Regions from separate parts of the Streptomyces sp. NPDC058221 genome, predicted to be linked through region 2. Evidence: riboswitches for the same ligand, from Rfam matches in the RefSeq annotation. Region 2 holds a riboswitch; the other holds the start of a gene.
What was found. Region 2 has a riboswitch for S-adenosylmethionine ahead of thrC (threonine synthase). Riboswitches for the same ligand answer to the same signal wherever they lie in the genome.
Positions count from the first base shown of each region.

Region 1 (7,624 bases), on a different contig from region 2:
GCGGCGCGGCATGGCGCGATGCACGGCGGGGCGGCGTGACATGGTTCGCACCTGCCTCACCTCCGCCCTTCCGGCGCGGCCGGACCAGGGGTCCTCGCCGCCCTCGCGCTCGCGGTCCCCTGAGGGGCGCCGCTCGGTCGTCCTCAAGCACAACTGCACGGCTACGCCGTTTCTTCCGGCTGCCGGGCACCTTGTTGCGGCGCCCGTTGTGGCTTCGGCTCCGCGTTCCGAGGTCCGCGCGGCTCCGGCTGTCCTCCCGGGGCGCGGACCAGCAGGAAGCTGGTGCGGCGGCGCAGGGTGAATCCGATCGACTCGTAGAGCCCGATCGCCCGGGTGTTGCTCGCGGCGGCGTGGAGGAAGGGGGTGTCGCCGCGTTCCCGGATGCCCGCCGCGACCGCACGTACCAGCCGGGTGGCCAGGCCCCGGCCCCGGTGGTCCGGGTGGGTGCAGACGGCGCTGATCTCCGTCCAGCCCGGCGGGTGCAGGCGTTCTCCGGCCAGGGCGATCAGCCGTCCGTGGTGCCGGATGCCCAGGTAGCTGCCGAGTTCGATGGTGCGGGGCAGAAAGGGGCCCGGCTGGGTGAGGGCGATCAGGTCGAGGATCTCGGGTACGTCGGCGGGCCGGAGCCGTTCCGCTTCGGGGGCGGGTCCGGCGCGCAGGGCGGTGTCGACCAGTTGGACGCCGTCAACGCTGCTTTCGACCGTCCAGCCGCCGGGCACCGTGCGTGCTCCGGAGACGGGGGTGGCGTTGCCCGGCCCGATCAGGGTGGCCAGATCGTCCCAGGCCCGCGGGTCGGCGGGGTCCCTGAGGGCGCTGAACGGTGACACGTCCGTGGGGTAGCGGGCGGCCCCGCCGATCCGCTGGGCGAGGTGGGCGTGCGGACCGGTCAGCGCGGCCCAGGCGGCGTTGTCCAGGATGTGCGGCGGTGCCGGTCTCGGCGGCGGAGCGTGATGGACGCTGGTGGACATGGCGGTGCTGAGTCTCCGTATCTGGGACGTGGCCGGGACGGCGCGGCCGGCTCGTGGCGGCGCCGCCCCTCGGCGGGGGCGCGGGTCAGGAGTTGTCGAGCGGCAGTCCGGGCGGGTTGACCAGGGAGGAGGGCACGGCCTCGTTGGAGAGGTTCCAGGCGGCGAGCCACTTGGCGTACTGGCCGTTCTTGATCAGATGGTTGATCGCGTCGGCGAGCGGCTTCGCCAGTCCGCTGTCCTTCTTCGCGGTTGCCGCGATCAGTCCCTGGAGAGTCGCGCCCGCACCGGAGAACGTGCCTGCGGTACGCGTCGGGTTGGGGGTCTTCGCGGTCCGGGTGACGTGGTACGCGATACCGGGGTTGGGGCCGAAGGAGAGGTCGATCTTCCCGCTGGACAGAGCGAGCGCCGTGGCGTTGTTGTCCTGGTAGTACTTGACGGTGAGCTTCTTGCCCTCCTTCGCCAGCTTCGCCTTCCACTCCAGCAGGATCCTCTCCTGGTTGGTGCCTGCGCTGACGGCGACGGTCCGGCCGGCCAGATTCCGGTAGTCGCCGTCGAAGTTCCAGGTGCTCTTCTTCAAGGCCTCGAAGGCGAGGTTGTCCTGCCGGTAGGAGGCGAACTCGTACTTCTGCTTGCGCTCCTCGGTGTCGGTGACGTTCGACAGGGCCACGTCGACCTTGCCGCTGTCGATGCCGACGAACATGTTCTCCCAGGTCGAGTTCTTCAGCTCGGGCTCCAGCCCGAGGACCGCAGCGACCAGCCGGCCGAGATCGGGTTCGGCGCCGGTGAGGGTCTTCTGGTCCTCGCCCACGTACGCGAGGGGCGGGAAGCCGGCCGGCAGCGCGCCCACGCCGATCACCAGCTTGCCCCTGCCGGCCACCGACTTGGGCAGCTCGGCGCTGATCGACTTCACCTCGGGCACCTTGAGTTCGGTCTCCTCGGCGGCGCCGTTGGAGAGTGCGCCGACGGTGACCGTTCCGGCCGGTGCACTGTCGGTCCTGGTCGCGGCGTCGCCGTCACCGCCGCACGCGGCGAGCCCGACGGCGAGCGAGGCGAAGGCGGCGGAGGCGGCCAGACCGCGGCGGAATCTGCTGCGGAGGATGAGGGTGCGCATGGTGGCTGTCCTTGTCGGATGCGGTGAGGGTGTATGGCGCAGGGGCGTCGGGGCGCGGCCCAGGTACGAGGGGCCGGGTAGGTGTGACGGGCGGGGCGGGCTCAGAGCACCTTGCTCAGGAAGTCCCTGGTCCGCTCGTGCCGCGGGTGGTCCAGCACCTGCTCGGGCGGGCCTTGTTCGACGATCCGGCCGCCGTCCATGAAGACCACCCGGTCGGCGACCTCGCGGGCGAAGCCGATCTCGTGCGTGACGACCAGGAGAGTGGTGCCGCTGCCGGCCAGATCCTTGATCACGGCCAGCACCTCGCCGACCAGCTCGGGGTCGAGCGCGGAGGTCGGCTCGTCGAAGAGGATGACCCCGGGCCGCAGGGCGAGGGCCCGGGCGATGGCCACCCGTTGCTGCTGGCCGCCGGACAGCTGACGCGGATAGGCGGTGGCCCGGTCCGCGAGCCCCACCCGGGCGAGCAGGTCGCGGGCCACCTCCCGGGCCTCGGGCCTGGTCAGCTTTCCGGTCGCCACCGGAGCAGCGGCCACATTGTCCAGCACGGTCAGATGCGGGAAGAGATTGAAGTTCTGGAAGACGAACCCGATGCGGCTGCGCTGCACGAGGATGGCCCGCTCGCTCAGCTCCTTGAGCCGCCCGCGGTGCCTCCGTACGCCGATCAGCTCCCCGTTCAGACTGACGTGGCCGACCTCGGGCTTCTCCAGGTGGTTGATCACCCGCAGGAGAGTGGACTTGCCTGAGCCGGACGGTCCGAGGACGACCATGACCTCCCCGGGCCGCACGGTCAGCGCAACACCGTCCAGGACGCGTTGGGAGCCGTACCACTTGTGCACATCGTGCACTTCGACAGCGGCAGGGCGTATCGCAGGCGTCCCGACGGCGTCGGCCGCCGGCGCCGTGTCTGCCGTCCCTGTTGCCCCGGCCGAATCGGTCGGCTCCGCCGGCCCGGTCGCCTTGGCGGTCATATCGCCGTCTCCTTCCGGACCCTGACCCGCAGTTCGCCCAGGCCGGTCCGCAGCCTCTGCAACGGGGTCGGCGGCAGGGTGCGCAGCGCGCCCCGGGAGTAGTACCGCTCGACGTAGAACTGGATGACGGACACCACGCTGGTGAGGATCAGGTACCAGGCGGTGGCGACCAGCAGCAGCGGCACAATGTCGCCGGGATAGGTGCTGCCCATGCTCTGTACGGAGCCGAACAGGTCGAGCAGCGAGACGTAGAACACCAGCGAGGTGCCCTTGACCAGGCCTATCAGCTGGTTGACGTAGTTGGGGGTGATGGAGCGCAGGGCCTGCGGGAAGACGATCTTCGCGAACTGGTACCGCTTCGGGAGGCCGAGGGCGGATGCCGCCTCGTGCTGGCCCTGGTCGACGGAGAGGATGCCGCCACGCACCACTTCGGAGGCGTACGCCGCCTCGTTCAGGCTGAGACCGATCACGGCGACGACCATGTCGGTGGCGAGGCGCGACTCGTCGAAGCTGAAGAACGCCGGGCCGAACGGCACTCCCACGCTCAGCGTCCGGTAGAGCGCGCTGAAGTTGTAGAGGAACAGCAGGATCACGATCAGCGGGACCGATCGGAACAGCCAGGTGTACACCCAGCTGACCGCGCGCAGCACCGGGCTCGGGGAGAGTCTGGCCAGGGCCAGCAGCACACCGCCGATGAGCCCCAACACCGCGCTGTATACGGCGACTTCAAGGGTGACAAGGAGGCCTTCGAGGATGGTGGGGCGCAGGAACCAGTACTGGAACCGGTCCCACTGGTAGAAGGGGTTGGTCACCAGGCCGTGGATGATCTGGGCGACCAGCACGAGCACGACGGCGCTGACGATCCAGCGGCCGGGACGCAGCAGCGGCCGGACCCGCTGCGGGGCCAGGGGTTTCGGTTCGGCGGGTGGATCGAGGCGGGGTTCCGCCTCGGCGGGCGGCGCTGACCCGGAGGACACAGCGAGGCCGGGGGAATCACTCACGGAGGGCTCCAGCGGATGCGGACAGCCCGGACCGCGGACGGCAGCGCCGCCGCGCCGGCCGGGACGACTCGGCGCGGCAGGGCGTACAGCACGGAACGGGGCCGGACGGGGCGAGGGCACACCGCGACAGCGGTGGACGTCAGGGAATCAGAGGACCGTCAGCCTCGACAGAGACAGAGGCCGCGACAGGCGGCGGTACACAGTGCGCTGCTGACGCGCTGCAGGTCGACGGAGCGGTCGGCGCAGAGCATCACGCGGCCGCGGGACCGCCAGGCGGCCATCCCCTCAGCTGCGTGCATCGCTCTCACCGTCACCATTCCGCCCCCGCGGGGCCTCGCGCCTGCCGGACTTCATCCGGTCCGGTCCCACCTGGGGGCCCCGTGCGAGGGCCGCCGGCCGCCGGCCGGCGAGCCAGGGCTTTTCACTGACGCCCGGAGGCGTTCCGCGCCGCAAGTTAGGCATGCACCGTCAGGAATGTCAACGCCCGTGACCACCAGGCGAGACGGCCCGTACGGCCTTCTTGACGGCGTCACGCCGCGGACCGAAACTGGCGTGGACGGTCACGATTGTCAGCGCCCCCGTGCAGGATCGGTCCTGCTCACGGGGTCATCGGCCCCGGCTCGCTGGCAGGCAACCCTTCCACCGCGACGGGGTGCCCCGGGTGACGACCGGGTCCCGCCGGTGTGGCGGGACAAGCGTGGTCTCGCGTCTCGCGAGCCCCGGAGTCGGGACGGGTGGGAATTGTCCAGGAACGGCTTGACGAGGCGCCTGCACATCGATCTGCTGCGTGTCTCCAGCGCTTACTAGCCCGGAATCCCGGACGCGTGCCGGCCCGCACCTCGCGGTCCGGACCGGCACAAAAGCGCAGTCGTTCCACATCCGGCCGCTGGTGCCCACAAGGCGGCGGTGGCTTCCTCGTTCCCACCGGGATCCCCATAGGGAGAGTCATGCCCGAGACAGCTTCGCGCAGTTCCAGCACAGGCAACTCGATCACGTGCAGCTCGATCCCATCCGGACCGAGTCCGTGTGCCACGCCTCCTCGTCCTCAGGTGGCCGTGCCGTCCTCCCGCATCCACAGCCGCATCGGGGTCGGTCTGGCCGGCGGCTTCTACCCCGCTCCGCACCGCTACGAGCTGTTCCTGTCGGCCCGTTGTCCGCGCTCGCTGCGTATCTCGATCACTCTCGGCCTGCTCGGTCTCCAGGACTCGGTCGCCACCACACTCGTGGGACACCCCGCCGAGACACCCGAAGCCCTCGCCTCGCTGCGCAGTGCGTACGAGGCCACGATGCACCACTACGACGGGCCGCTGACGGCGCCCGCGCTGTGCGACCGCTGGAGCGGACGGATCGTCAGCAACCACACTCCCGACATACTCCGCGACCTGGCGGGCCTGCTCTCCGGCCACGACGAGGCCTGCCCCTCCGCGCTGCGCCCGACTGAGCTCGCCGCGGACATCGACGCCCTGTGTGACCTGCTCGACCAGGACGTCACCCCCTTCGCCGGGCCGTCGGAACGATCGGCGGCGCTGGACCTGGTGGACCAGTACCTCACCCTGCGGCCCCACGTCCTGGGCGAAGGGCTGACGGCTGCGGATGTGGACCTGTGGGTGGCGCTCGTCCATCTCGGCCCGGCCGCACTCGCCACGTATCCCCGGCTCCGGGGCTACGTACGCCGTCTCGGCGAGCACCCCGCCTTCCCCGGCGGTGACGACATGGTGCTGTTCTCGGTGTGCGCCGACCCGCTCGACGTCAACTGCGCCTGACGCCTGTGCACGCCAGACGCGGGGGTCCCGTCGGGACCCCCGCTGCGCCACCCGGGTCAGGCGCCGACGTAGGCCGCGAGGTGCTCGCCGGTGAGCGTGGAGCGGTCGGCGATGAGATCGGCGGGGGTCCCCTCGAAGACGAGCCTGCCGCCGTCATGACCTGCTCCGGGCCCCAGATCGATGATCCAGTCGGCGTGTGCCATGACCGCCTGGTGGTGCTCGATGACGATGACCGACTTGCCGGAGTCGACGAGCCGGTCGAGCAGGCCGAGCAGCTGCTCGACATCGGCGAGGTGGAGGCCGGTGGTCGGTTCGTCAAGGACGTAGACGCCGCCCTTCTCGGCCATGTGGGTGGCGAGCTTGAGTCGTTGCCGCTCGCCGCCGGAGAGCGTGGTGAGCGGCTGACCGAGGCTGAGGTAGCCGAGCCCCACGTCGGCGAGCCTGCCGAGGATGCGGTGTGCGGCCGGGGTGTGCGCCTCGCCGTCGCCGAAGAACTCCTCGGCCTCGGTCACCGACATCGCGAGCACCTCACTGATGTCGCGGCCGCCGAGGCGGTATTCCAGCACCGAGGCCAGGAACCGTTTCCCCTCGCACTCCTCGCAGACGGTGGCGACGCCGGCCATCATCGCGAGGTCGGTGTAGATGACGCCCGCCCCGTTGCAACCGGGGCAGGCACCCTCGGAGTTGGCGCTGAAGAGTGCCGGCTTGACGCCGTTGGCCTTCGCGAACGCCTTGCGGATCGGGTCGAGCAGGCCGGTGTACGTCGCGGGGTTGCTCCGTCGCGAACCGCGGATCGCGCTCTGGTCGATCGACACCACACCGTCCAGGCCCGAGACCGATCCGTGGATCAGCGAGCTCTTGCCGGAGCCGGCCACGCCGGTGACGACGGTGAGGACCCCGAGCGGGATGTCGACGTCGACGTCGGAGAGGTTGTTCGCCTGCGCGCCGCGGATCTCCAGCGCGCCGGTGGGCTTGCGCAATGCCTCCTTGAGCGTGGCCCGGTCGTCGAAATGACGGCCCGTGACCGTGCCCCCGGCCCGCAGCCCCTTGACGGTGCCCTCGAAGCACACCGTTCCGCCCGCCGTACCGGCACCGGGTCCGAGATCGACGACATGGTCGGCGATGGCGATCGTCTCCGGCTTGTGCTCCACGACGAGCACCGTGTTGCCCTTGTCCCGCAGGCGCAGCAACAGGTTGTTCATCCGCTGGATGTCGTGGGGGTGCAGGCCGGCGGTGGGCTCGTCGAAGACATAAGTGGTGTCGGTGAGGGAGGAGCCGAGGTGGCGGATCATCTTCACGCGCTGCGCCTCACCGCCCGACAGCGTGCCCGACGGCCGGTCGAGTGCCAGGTAGCCGAGACCGATCTCCACGAACGAGTCGAGCGTCTGCCCCAGCGCGGTGAGCAGGGGCGCCACCGAGGGCTCGTCGAGGCCGTGGACCCATGCGGCGAGGTCGCTGATCTGCATGGCGCAGGCGTCGGCGATGTTGATCCGCTCGATCTTCGACGACCGGGCCTCTTCGCTCAGCCGGGTGCCGTCGCACTCGGGGCAGGTGGTGAAGGTGACCGCCCGCTCCACGAACGCCCGGATGTGCGGTTGCAGGGCTTCCTTGTCCTTGGACAGGAACGACTTCTGGATCTTGGGGATCAGTCCCTCGTAGGTGAGGTTCACTCCCTCGACCTTGACCTTGACCGGCTCCCGGTGGAGGAAGTCCTGCATCTCCTTCTTGGTGTACTTGCGGATCGGCTTGTCCGGGTCGAGCAGGCCCGATTCGGCATAGACCCGGACGGTCCAGAAGCTGTCCGACTTCCAGC
Region 1 is NZ_JBHVWF010000053.1:25,079-32,702, reverse strand. Features, by position in the region: gene ACFVW8_RS18725 (putative leader peptide) at 1-12, opposite strand, end outside; gene ACFVW8_RS18720 (GNAT family N-acetyltransferase) at 162-968, opposite strand; gene ACFVW8_RS18715 (ABC transporter substrate-binding protein) at 1,054-2,079, opposite strand; gene ACFVW8_RS18710 (amino acid ABC transporter ATP-binding protein) at 2,181-2,945, opposite strand; gene ACFVW8_RS18705 (amino acid ABC transporter permease) at 3,044-4,048, opposite strand; SAM riboswitch class IV at 4,607-4,752, shown strand; gene ACFVW8_RS18700 (glutathione S-transferase family protein) at 5,104-5,811, shown strand; gene ACFVW8_RS18695 (ATP-binding cassette domain-containing protein) at 5,868-7,624, opposite strand, start outside.
Region 1: another riboswitch for S-adenosylmethionine. It lies ahead of ACFVW8_RS18700 (glutathione S-transferase family protein); the one in region 2 lies ahead of thrC (threonine synthase).

Region 2 (7,624 bases):
GCTCAACGGCCACCCGACGCTGATGCAGGAGGCCCAGAAGAAGGGCGTGGACGTCGGCATGGTGCCGCTGCCCGGCGTCTCCGGCCCGACCAACGGCTCGATGGGCGTGGCCGACTGGATCATGGGGTTCAAGCAGAACGATCACCGGGTCGAGATCGGCAAGTTCTTCGACCACATGTTCAGCGACAAGAACGTCATCGACTTCGCCGATACGTACGACATGCTGCCGGTCACCGACAGCGCCTCGGCCTCGATGGAGAGCGACCCCAAGTACAAGCCGCTGCACAAGTTCCTGGCGGCGCTGCCGAACGCGGAGTTCTACCCGTTCGGCAAGACGTCCTGGGCCCAGGCCAGCGAGTCGATCAAGAAGAACATCGGTGAGGCGGTCCAGCCGGGTGCGAATCCGGAGAGTGTCCTGGAGCGCATATCGCAGGAGTCCACGACGGCGGAGAACGCGGAGTAGCGGTCCGCCGCGCGCGCAATATATTGGCTGATATGACCGCCCCTCCTCCGAACGGCCCCGACGAGCCGCCCCCTCCTGCCGGTCCTGCTGATCCTGGTGGTCCTGCCGGACTCTCCGACCGGGACCGTGCGGTGCTGGCGGTCGAGCGGCAGTCGTGGCCGGGGCCGGGGGCGAAGGAGCGGGCGATCAGGGAGCAGCTGGGTATCTCGCCGACCCGCTACTACCAGCTGCTGAACGCGCTCCTGGACGACCGGCGGGCGCTGGAGGCCGACCCGGTCACGGTGAACCGCCTCCGCCGCGTACGCGAGGCGAGGCGGGGCCGCCGCTGAGGACCGGGGGCTCCGCCCCCGCACCCCCGCACCTCAATCGCCGGCGGGGCTTGAAATGTGCCGAGCCCCGGTGGTGCCTGCATTTCAAGCCTCTCCGGCGATTGAGGAGCAGGGGTTGGGGGCAGCGCCCCCGGTGAGGCCCCCACGCACAGGCCACCGCCTATAGGCTCGGGCGCATGGGCAGCCACCCGCACACCCCGCCCCCGCCGGCCCCGACGACCCCCGCCGGGCAGGAGGGTCTCGCGGCCCTCCTCGCCCGCCCCGACCGCGCCGTCATCGCACTCGATTTCGACGGCACACTCGCCGACATCGTCCCCGACCCGGAGCAGGCCCGCGCCCACACCGGCACCGTCGAGGCGCTCGCGGCCCTCGCGCCGAAGGTCGCGTCCATCGCCGTGATCACCGGCCGCCCGGCCGGCGTCGCGGTCCGCTACGGCGGCTTCGCCGGGGTCGCCGGTCTCGACCACCTCGTCGTCCTCGGCCACTACGGCGCCGAGCGCTGGGACGCCGTCACCGGTACCGTCCGCGCCCCCGCCCCGCACCCCGGGGTCGCCGCCGTGCGGGCCGAACTCCCCGGCGTGCTCGACAGGTTCGACTCCTGGCGCGGCACGTGGATAGAGGAGAAGGGGCAGGCGCTCGCCGTCCACACCCGCCGCGCCGAGGACCCGCAGGCCGCCTTCGAGGCCCTGCGCGGCCCCCTCGGCGAGCTCGCCGCCCGGCACGGGCTGATCGTCGAACCGGGCCGCCTGGTCCTGGAGTTGCGCCCAGCGGGCATGGACAAGGGTGTCGCGCTCACGCAGTACGTGCGCGAGACGGGCGCCGAGTCCGTGCTGTACGCGGGTGACGACCTGGGCGACCTGGCCGCCTTCGCCGCCGTGGAGAAGCTCCGCACCGAGGGCCCCGACGGCACGCCCGGTCTGCTGATCTGCAGCGGCGGGGCCGAGGTGCCCGAACTGGCCGAGCGTGCCGACCTGTTGCTGCCGGGGCCGGGAGCCGTCGTGGAGTTCCTGTCAGTCCTGGCGCAGCGCCTCTAGCTGGTCCATGAACCACTGCTGCGGCGGCAGCGCGGTCGCCGCGGCGGCCAGCCGCTCCGTGCGCACCGTCCGCTCGTCCTGCGGCATCGTCAGCGCCTCGTGCAGGGCGTCGGCGGTGGCGGACACGTCGTACGGGTTCACCGTGATCGCGTCGTCGCCCAGCTCCTCGTACGCCCCGGCCTCCCGCGACAGCACCAGCGCGCAGCCGTGGTCGGAGACGACCGGGACCTCCTTGGCGACCAGGTTCATCCCGTCCCGGATGGGGTTGACGAGTGCCACGTCGGCCAGCCGGTACGCGGCCAGTGAGCGGGCGAAGTCGTCCTTCACATGGAGCACGACCGGGGTCCAGTCAGCCGTCCCGTACACCGTATTGATGTCGTCGGCGACGCGCTGCACCTCGGCCGTGTACTCCCGGTACACCGCGAGGTCCTGCCGCGAGGGGTAGGCGAACGCGATGTGGACGACGCGGCCGCGCCACTCGGGCCGCTCGTCGAGCAGGGCCCGGTAGGCGAGCATCCCGCGGACGATGTTCTTGGACAGCTCGGTGCGGTCCACCCGCACGACGGTCTTCCGGCCCGGGCCCACCTGCTCGCGCAGCGCCGCCATCCGTTCGTCCACGTCCGCCTCGTGCGCGCGGCGGCGCAGGAAGTCCGCGTCGGCGCCGAGCCCGTGCACACCGATGCGGGTGCGCCCGGTGCCGCCGAGGATCTCCGTACAGCAGCCGATGAAGGCGTCCGCCCAGCGCCGGGTCAGGAAGGCCGCCCGGTCGGCGCCGAGGATGCCGTGCAGCAGCTGCTCGGCGATGTCGTCGGGCAGCATCCGGAAGTAGTCGACGGGCGCCCACGGGGTGTGCGAGAAGTGGCCGATCCGCAGGTCGGGGCGGAGCTCGCGGAGCATGCCGGGCACCAGCGCCAGGTGGTAGTCCTGCACCAGGACCGCCGCGCCCTCGCCCGCCTCCTCGGCGAGCGCCTCGGCGAAGGCCCGGTTGTAGGTCTCGAACGAGGCCCACTGCCGGCGGAACTCCGCGTCGAAGACGGGCTCCACGGGGGTCTGGTAGAGCAGGTGGTGGACGAACCAGAGCACCGAGTTCGCGATGCCGTTGTACGCGTCGGCGTGCACCTGCGCGTCGATGTCGAGCATCCGTACACCCGGCTCACCGACCCCGCGCCGCACCGCCTCGCGGTCGCCGTCGCCCAGCGCGGCGCAGACCCACATCTTGTCGTCGACGGCGCTCAGTCCGGAGACGAGCCCGCCCCCGCCGCGTTTCGCGTCGAGCGAGCCGTCCTCGCCCAGCGTGTACGAGACCGGACCGCGGTTGGACGCGACGAGTACCTGGGAGGCGGACTGGGGGGCGTGCTCGGAGACCATGTTGCGGAATCTAGCCCGATCACGAACCGCGCAAACGTGCGTGCGGCCGCGCTCCCGGGGGAGTGCGGCCGCACGCGGGCGGACAGCGGGGCCGGGTCAGCCGTTGCGGGAGCGTCCGCGGGTCAGCCCGAAGGCGACGCTTCCGGTCGCGCCGAGAGCGAGTGCGAGGGCTCCCAGCAGCCACAGCTGCTCATGGCCGGTGCCGGTGGCGGCCATCGAGCCGCCGTCGTACCCGGCCGGCGGGGCGGGGGGACCGGGCGGCGTCGGCCGGTGCTGGTGGGTCACCGAGGGGGACGGCTCCGGGTGGCCGGCTCCGGGGTCGGGGGAGTGGCTCGGCGGCGGGGGCGGCGTCGGGTCGGGCTTCTCGACGACCGGAGTCACGCCGCAGCCCGGGTCGGTGCTGCCCGGTTCGCAGTTGGAGCGCGGCGACTGCACGTCGATGCCGTTGTGGAGTCTGCCGTCGCCGGTGGCCGGGTCGTTGACGGTGAGGGAGTACGTCACGGTCGCGGTCTTCCCGGCCGGGATGTCGCCCAGGTAGCCGATCCGCGGTGCCTGGTACGAGACGTTCCCGAGGGTCGCCCGGGCGTCGTCGTTGTAGACGGCGTCGTCGAGGTTGTCGCCGAGGTCGTCGGTGAATTTGGCGTTCGGGTAGTCGAGCGAGCTGATGTTCTTCGCACGGACGGTGTACGTGACGGTGTCACCGGGAGCGACGGCGCCGGACGGCGAGGCGGTCTTGGAGATCTCCAGGTCCGGTACGGGGACGGAGAACGCCAGCGCGGACGGGACGTACGTGTCGCCCTTGGTGCCGAAGGTCAGCGTGGTCGAGGTGTCGCCGGGCCGGATGGTGTCGTCGGGTACCTCGAACTCCTTGGCGTCGATGCTCAGGTTGTTGACGTAATCCGGATCGGCGGAGCCGTCGGCGGCGCTGACGAAGAAGTTGTTGGTGTTGCCCGTGTGGGGCTCGGTGACGTTCCGGTCCTCGATCAGGAAGCGGTCGCCGGGGGTGTTCCAGTCGCCCTCGTACGCGGTCACGGAGGCGCGGATCTTCCCGTGGCCCGAGCGGTAGAAGCCGTCCACCCCGACCGTGGTGTCGGGTGAGGTGGAGCGCTGGAGCACGTGGCCGCCGTAGACGTAGACGTTGCGGCGTTCGGGGGCGTAGGTCTCGTCCGGTGCGTCGTAGGCGTAGACGACGGTGAGCGACCAGCCCGCCACGCAGCCCTTGCCGTTGGCGGACCAGATGTCGCCGACGGCGACGGGGAGCGGTGCTCCGGTGCCGGTGACCCGGCCGAACGCGGCGGTGACGTCGGCCTCGCCCGTGTAGTAGTGCGGGCCGTTGGTGGTCGAGGGGTCCTGGACCAGGTCCTCGGCGGAGACCTTCCCGGCCGGGGCGCCGTCGACCCCGATGGCGGGGACGGCGTCCAGCGGCTCACCGGGGGAGCCCGCCACATCGGCGCCTGAGATGTCGCAGCGCTTCAGCGCGCTGCCGCTGGGGCCCCGGTAGGTGCCGTCGTTGCCGCCCCAGAACAGCCGGGCGTACGTCACCCGGGCGCCGGGCGGGACGGTGACGCGGCCGGTGCTCGACCCGAAGCCGTCCGTGGTGCCCGCGGTGTTCAGCCGCTGCATGTCGAAGGTGTTGTTGTTGTCCCGGCCCTGGCCGGATGCGGCGACGGCGCACCGGCCGGCCATGTCGGCGGGGCTGGTGGGGCAGCCCATGACGGTGTTGCCGACGGTCCTGAAGTCGCCGTACACGGCCTCGTCGTAGCGCTGGGCGAACGGCGAGACGACATCGGCGGCCGCGGGGGCGGCATGGACGAGTCCGGTGACGGCGGTGCTCAGCAGGGCCAGGGCGGCGAGGGAGACCGGCAGTCTGCGGCTCCGGCGCAGCATGGTCATGAATGGGGGGAATGCCATGCAGCGAACTTAAAGAAGATTTACGCCTTAATCGGTCACGCCGCGCGGTGCGAGACGTACTCCGCGATCTCGCACATCGGCGGCCGCTCCTCGGTGTCCACCGCGTACGTGTGCGGGACGAAACCGCGCTCGCCCCGCTCGAACTGGGTCAGCGAGGGCCGGACCAGATGCCCCCGGGAGAGCCGCAGCTGCGCGGTCCGGTAGATGGCCGCCGCCATCCGGCCGAGCGCCTGGCCGTCCTGATGGCGGTGTTTCCGGACGCCGACGTCGACCTGGCCGAGCGCGTCCAGGCCGACCGTGTGCAGGGCGTCGACGAGCAGCCCCAGCTCCACTCCGTAACCGACCGGGAACGGCAGCTGTTCGAGCAGGGAGCGGCGCACGGCGTACTCGCCGCCCAGCGGCTGGACGAAGCCGGCCAGCTGCGGCCAGTGCAGATTGAGCAGCGGCCGTGCCACCAGCTCGGTGACCCGTCCGCCCTGACCTGCGGTGTCGCCGAGCGGGCGGTCGTACATCGCCTTGACGAACTGCACCGAGGGGTCGGTCAGCAGCGGACCGACGATGCCGGAGACGAAGTCGGCCGAGAAGTCCTTCAGATCCGCGTCGATGAAGCAGACGATGTCACCGCCGGTCACCAGAAGTGACCGCCAGAGCACCTCGCCCTTGCCGGGCACGGCCGGGATGCGGGGCAGGACCGCGTCCCGGTGGATCACCCGGGCACCGGCCCGGCGCGCGACCTCGGCGGTGGAGTCCGTGGAGCCGGAGTCGATCACCACGAGTTCGTCGACCAGCCGGACCTTCTCCATGAGCTCGCGCCGGATCGTCGTGACGATGTCCCCGACCGTCGCCGCCTCGTTCAGCGCCGGCAGCACGACGCTCACGCTCCCGCTCCCGCTGTGCGGGTCGTTCCTGGCGGCCAGAAGCCGGTCCAGCGGACGGTCGGCGGCCGACCAGGAACGCCTGGTCAGCCAGCGTTCGACCTCTTCCAGCACGGTCGATACTCCCTGTGTGTGATCCATCTCGCGGTTCGGACGACTATCTCAACAGTCCGGTGCTTCGGTTACAGTCTTGAACAACGCAGATGGCCGTCGCATGCCGGGGGCCGTCCGCCGATAAACGCCTGGATCGATGGTCCAGTGCCATAGCGCTCATCCAGAGGGACAGAGGGAACGGCCCGTTGAAGTCCCGGCAACCCTCCTGCCGACCGCGAGGTTCGGTAGGGAAGGTGCCAATTCCGTCTTGTGGCGAAATGCGTCACAAGGAAGATGAGGAGAAAGGGCCTCGCCACCATGGCTGTTCAGACTGTTGAAGCAAACACCGACTCTTCTGTGGACCTCGGTCCCGCCGCGGCGCTTTCCTGCCGCGAGTGCGGAGAGCGATTCGAGCTCGGTCCGCTTTTCGCCTGTGTGACCTGTTTCGGGCCGCTCGAAGTGGCGTACGACCTGCCGAGCGGCTCCCCGGACGAGCTGAAGAAGCGCATCGAGGCCGGACCCAACAACATCTGGCGCTACGCGCCGCTGCTGCCGGTCCCCTCCGATGTCGCGGACAAGCCCAACATCAACCCCGGCTTCACCAAGCTGGTCAAGGCCGACAACCTCGCCCGTGAGCTGGGCGTCACCGGCGGTCTGTACGTCAAGGACGACTCCGGCAACCCGACGCACTCCTTCAAGGACCGCGTCGTCGCGATCGCCGTCGAGGCCGCCCGCGCCTTCGGCTTCACCACGCTCTCCTGCTCCTCCACCGGCAACCTGGCCGGAGCGGTCGGCGCCGCCGCCGCCCGGGCGGGCCTGCGGTCCTGCGTGTTCATCCCGCACGACCTGGAGCAGGGCAAGGTCGTCATGGCCGCGGTGTACGGCGGTGAGCTGGTCGGTATCGAGGGCAACTACGACGACGTCAACCGCTTCTGCTCGGAGCTCATCGGCGACCCGCTCGGTGAGGGCTGGGGCTTCGTCAACGTCAACCTGCGCCCGTACTACGGCGAGGGTTCCAAGACGCTCGCGTACGAGATCTGCGAGCAGCTCGGCTGGCAGCTGCCCGACCAGATCGTCATCCCGATCGCGTCCGGCTCGCAGCTCACGAAGATCGACAAGGGTCTCCAGGAGCTGATCAAGCTCGGTCTGGTCGAGGACAAGCCGTACCGGATCTTCGGCGCCCAGGCCGAGGGCTGCTCGCCGGTCTCCACCGCCTTCAAGGCCGGTCACGACGTCGTGCGGCCGCAGAAGCCGGACACCATCGCCAAGTCCCTGGCGATCGGCAACCCGGCCGACGGCCCGTACGTCCTGGACATCGCCCGCCGCACCGGCGGCGCCGTCGAGGACGTCAACGACGAGCAGGTCGTCGACGCGATCAAGCTCCTGGCGCGCACCGAGGGCATCTTCGCCGAGACCGCGGGCGGGGTGACCGTCGGCGTGACGAAGAAGCTGATCGAGGCCGGCCTGCTCGACCCGACGCTCACCACCGTCGTCCTGAACACAGGTGACGGCCTCAAGACGCTGGACGCGGTGGCCGCCACCTCGCAGGCG
Region 2 is NZ_JBHVWF010000003.1:139,726-147,349, forward strand. Features, by position in the region: gene ACFVW8_RS02365 (extracellular solute-binding protein) at 1-463, shown strand, start outside; gene ACFVW8_RS02370 (DUF3263 domain-containing protein) at 496-792, shown strand; gene otsB (trehalose-phosphatase) at 969-1,826, shown strand; gene ACFVW8_RS02380 (trehalose-6-phosphate synthase) at 1,803-3,194, opposite strand; gene ACFVW8_RS02385 (hypothetical protein) at 3,291-5,105, opposite strand; gene ACFVW8_RS02390 (glucosyl-3-phosphoglycerate synthase) at 5,141-6,094, opposite strand; SAM riboswitch class I at 6,248-6,374, shown strand; gene thrC (threonine synthase) at 6,392-7,624, shown strand, end outside.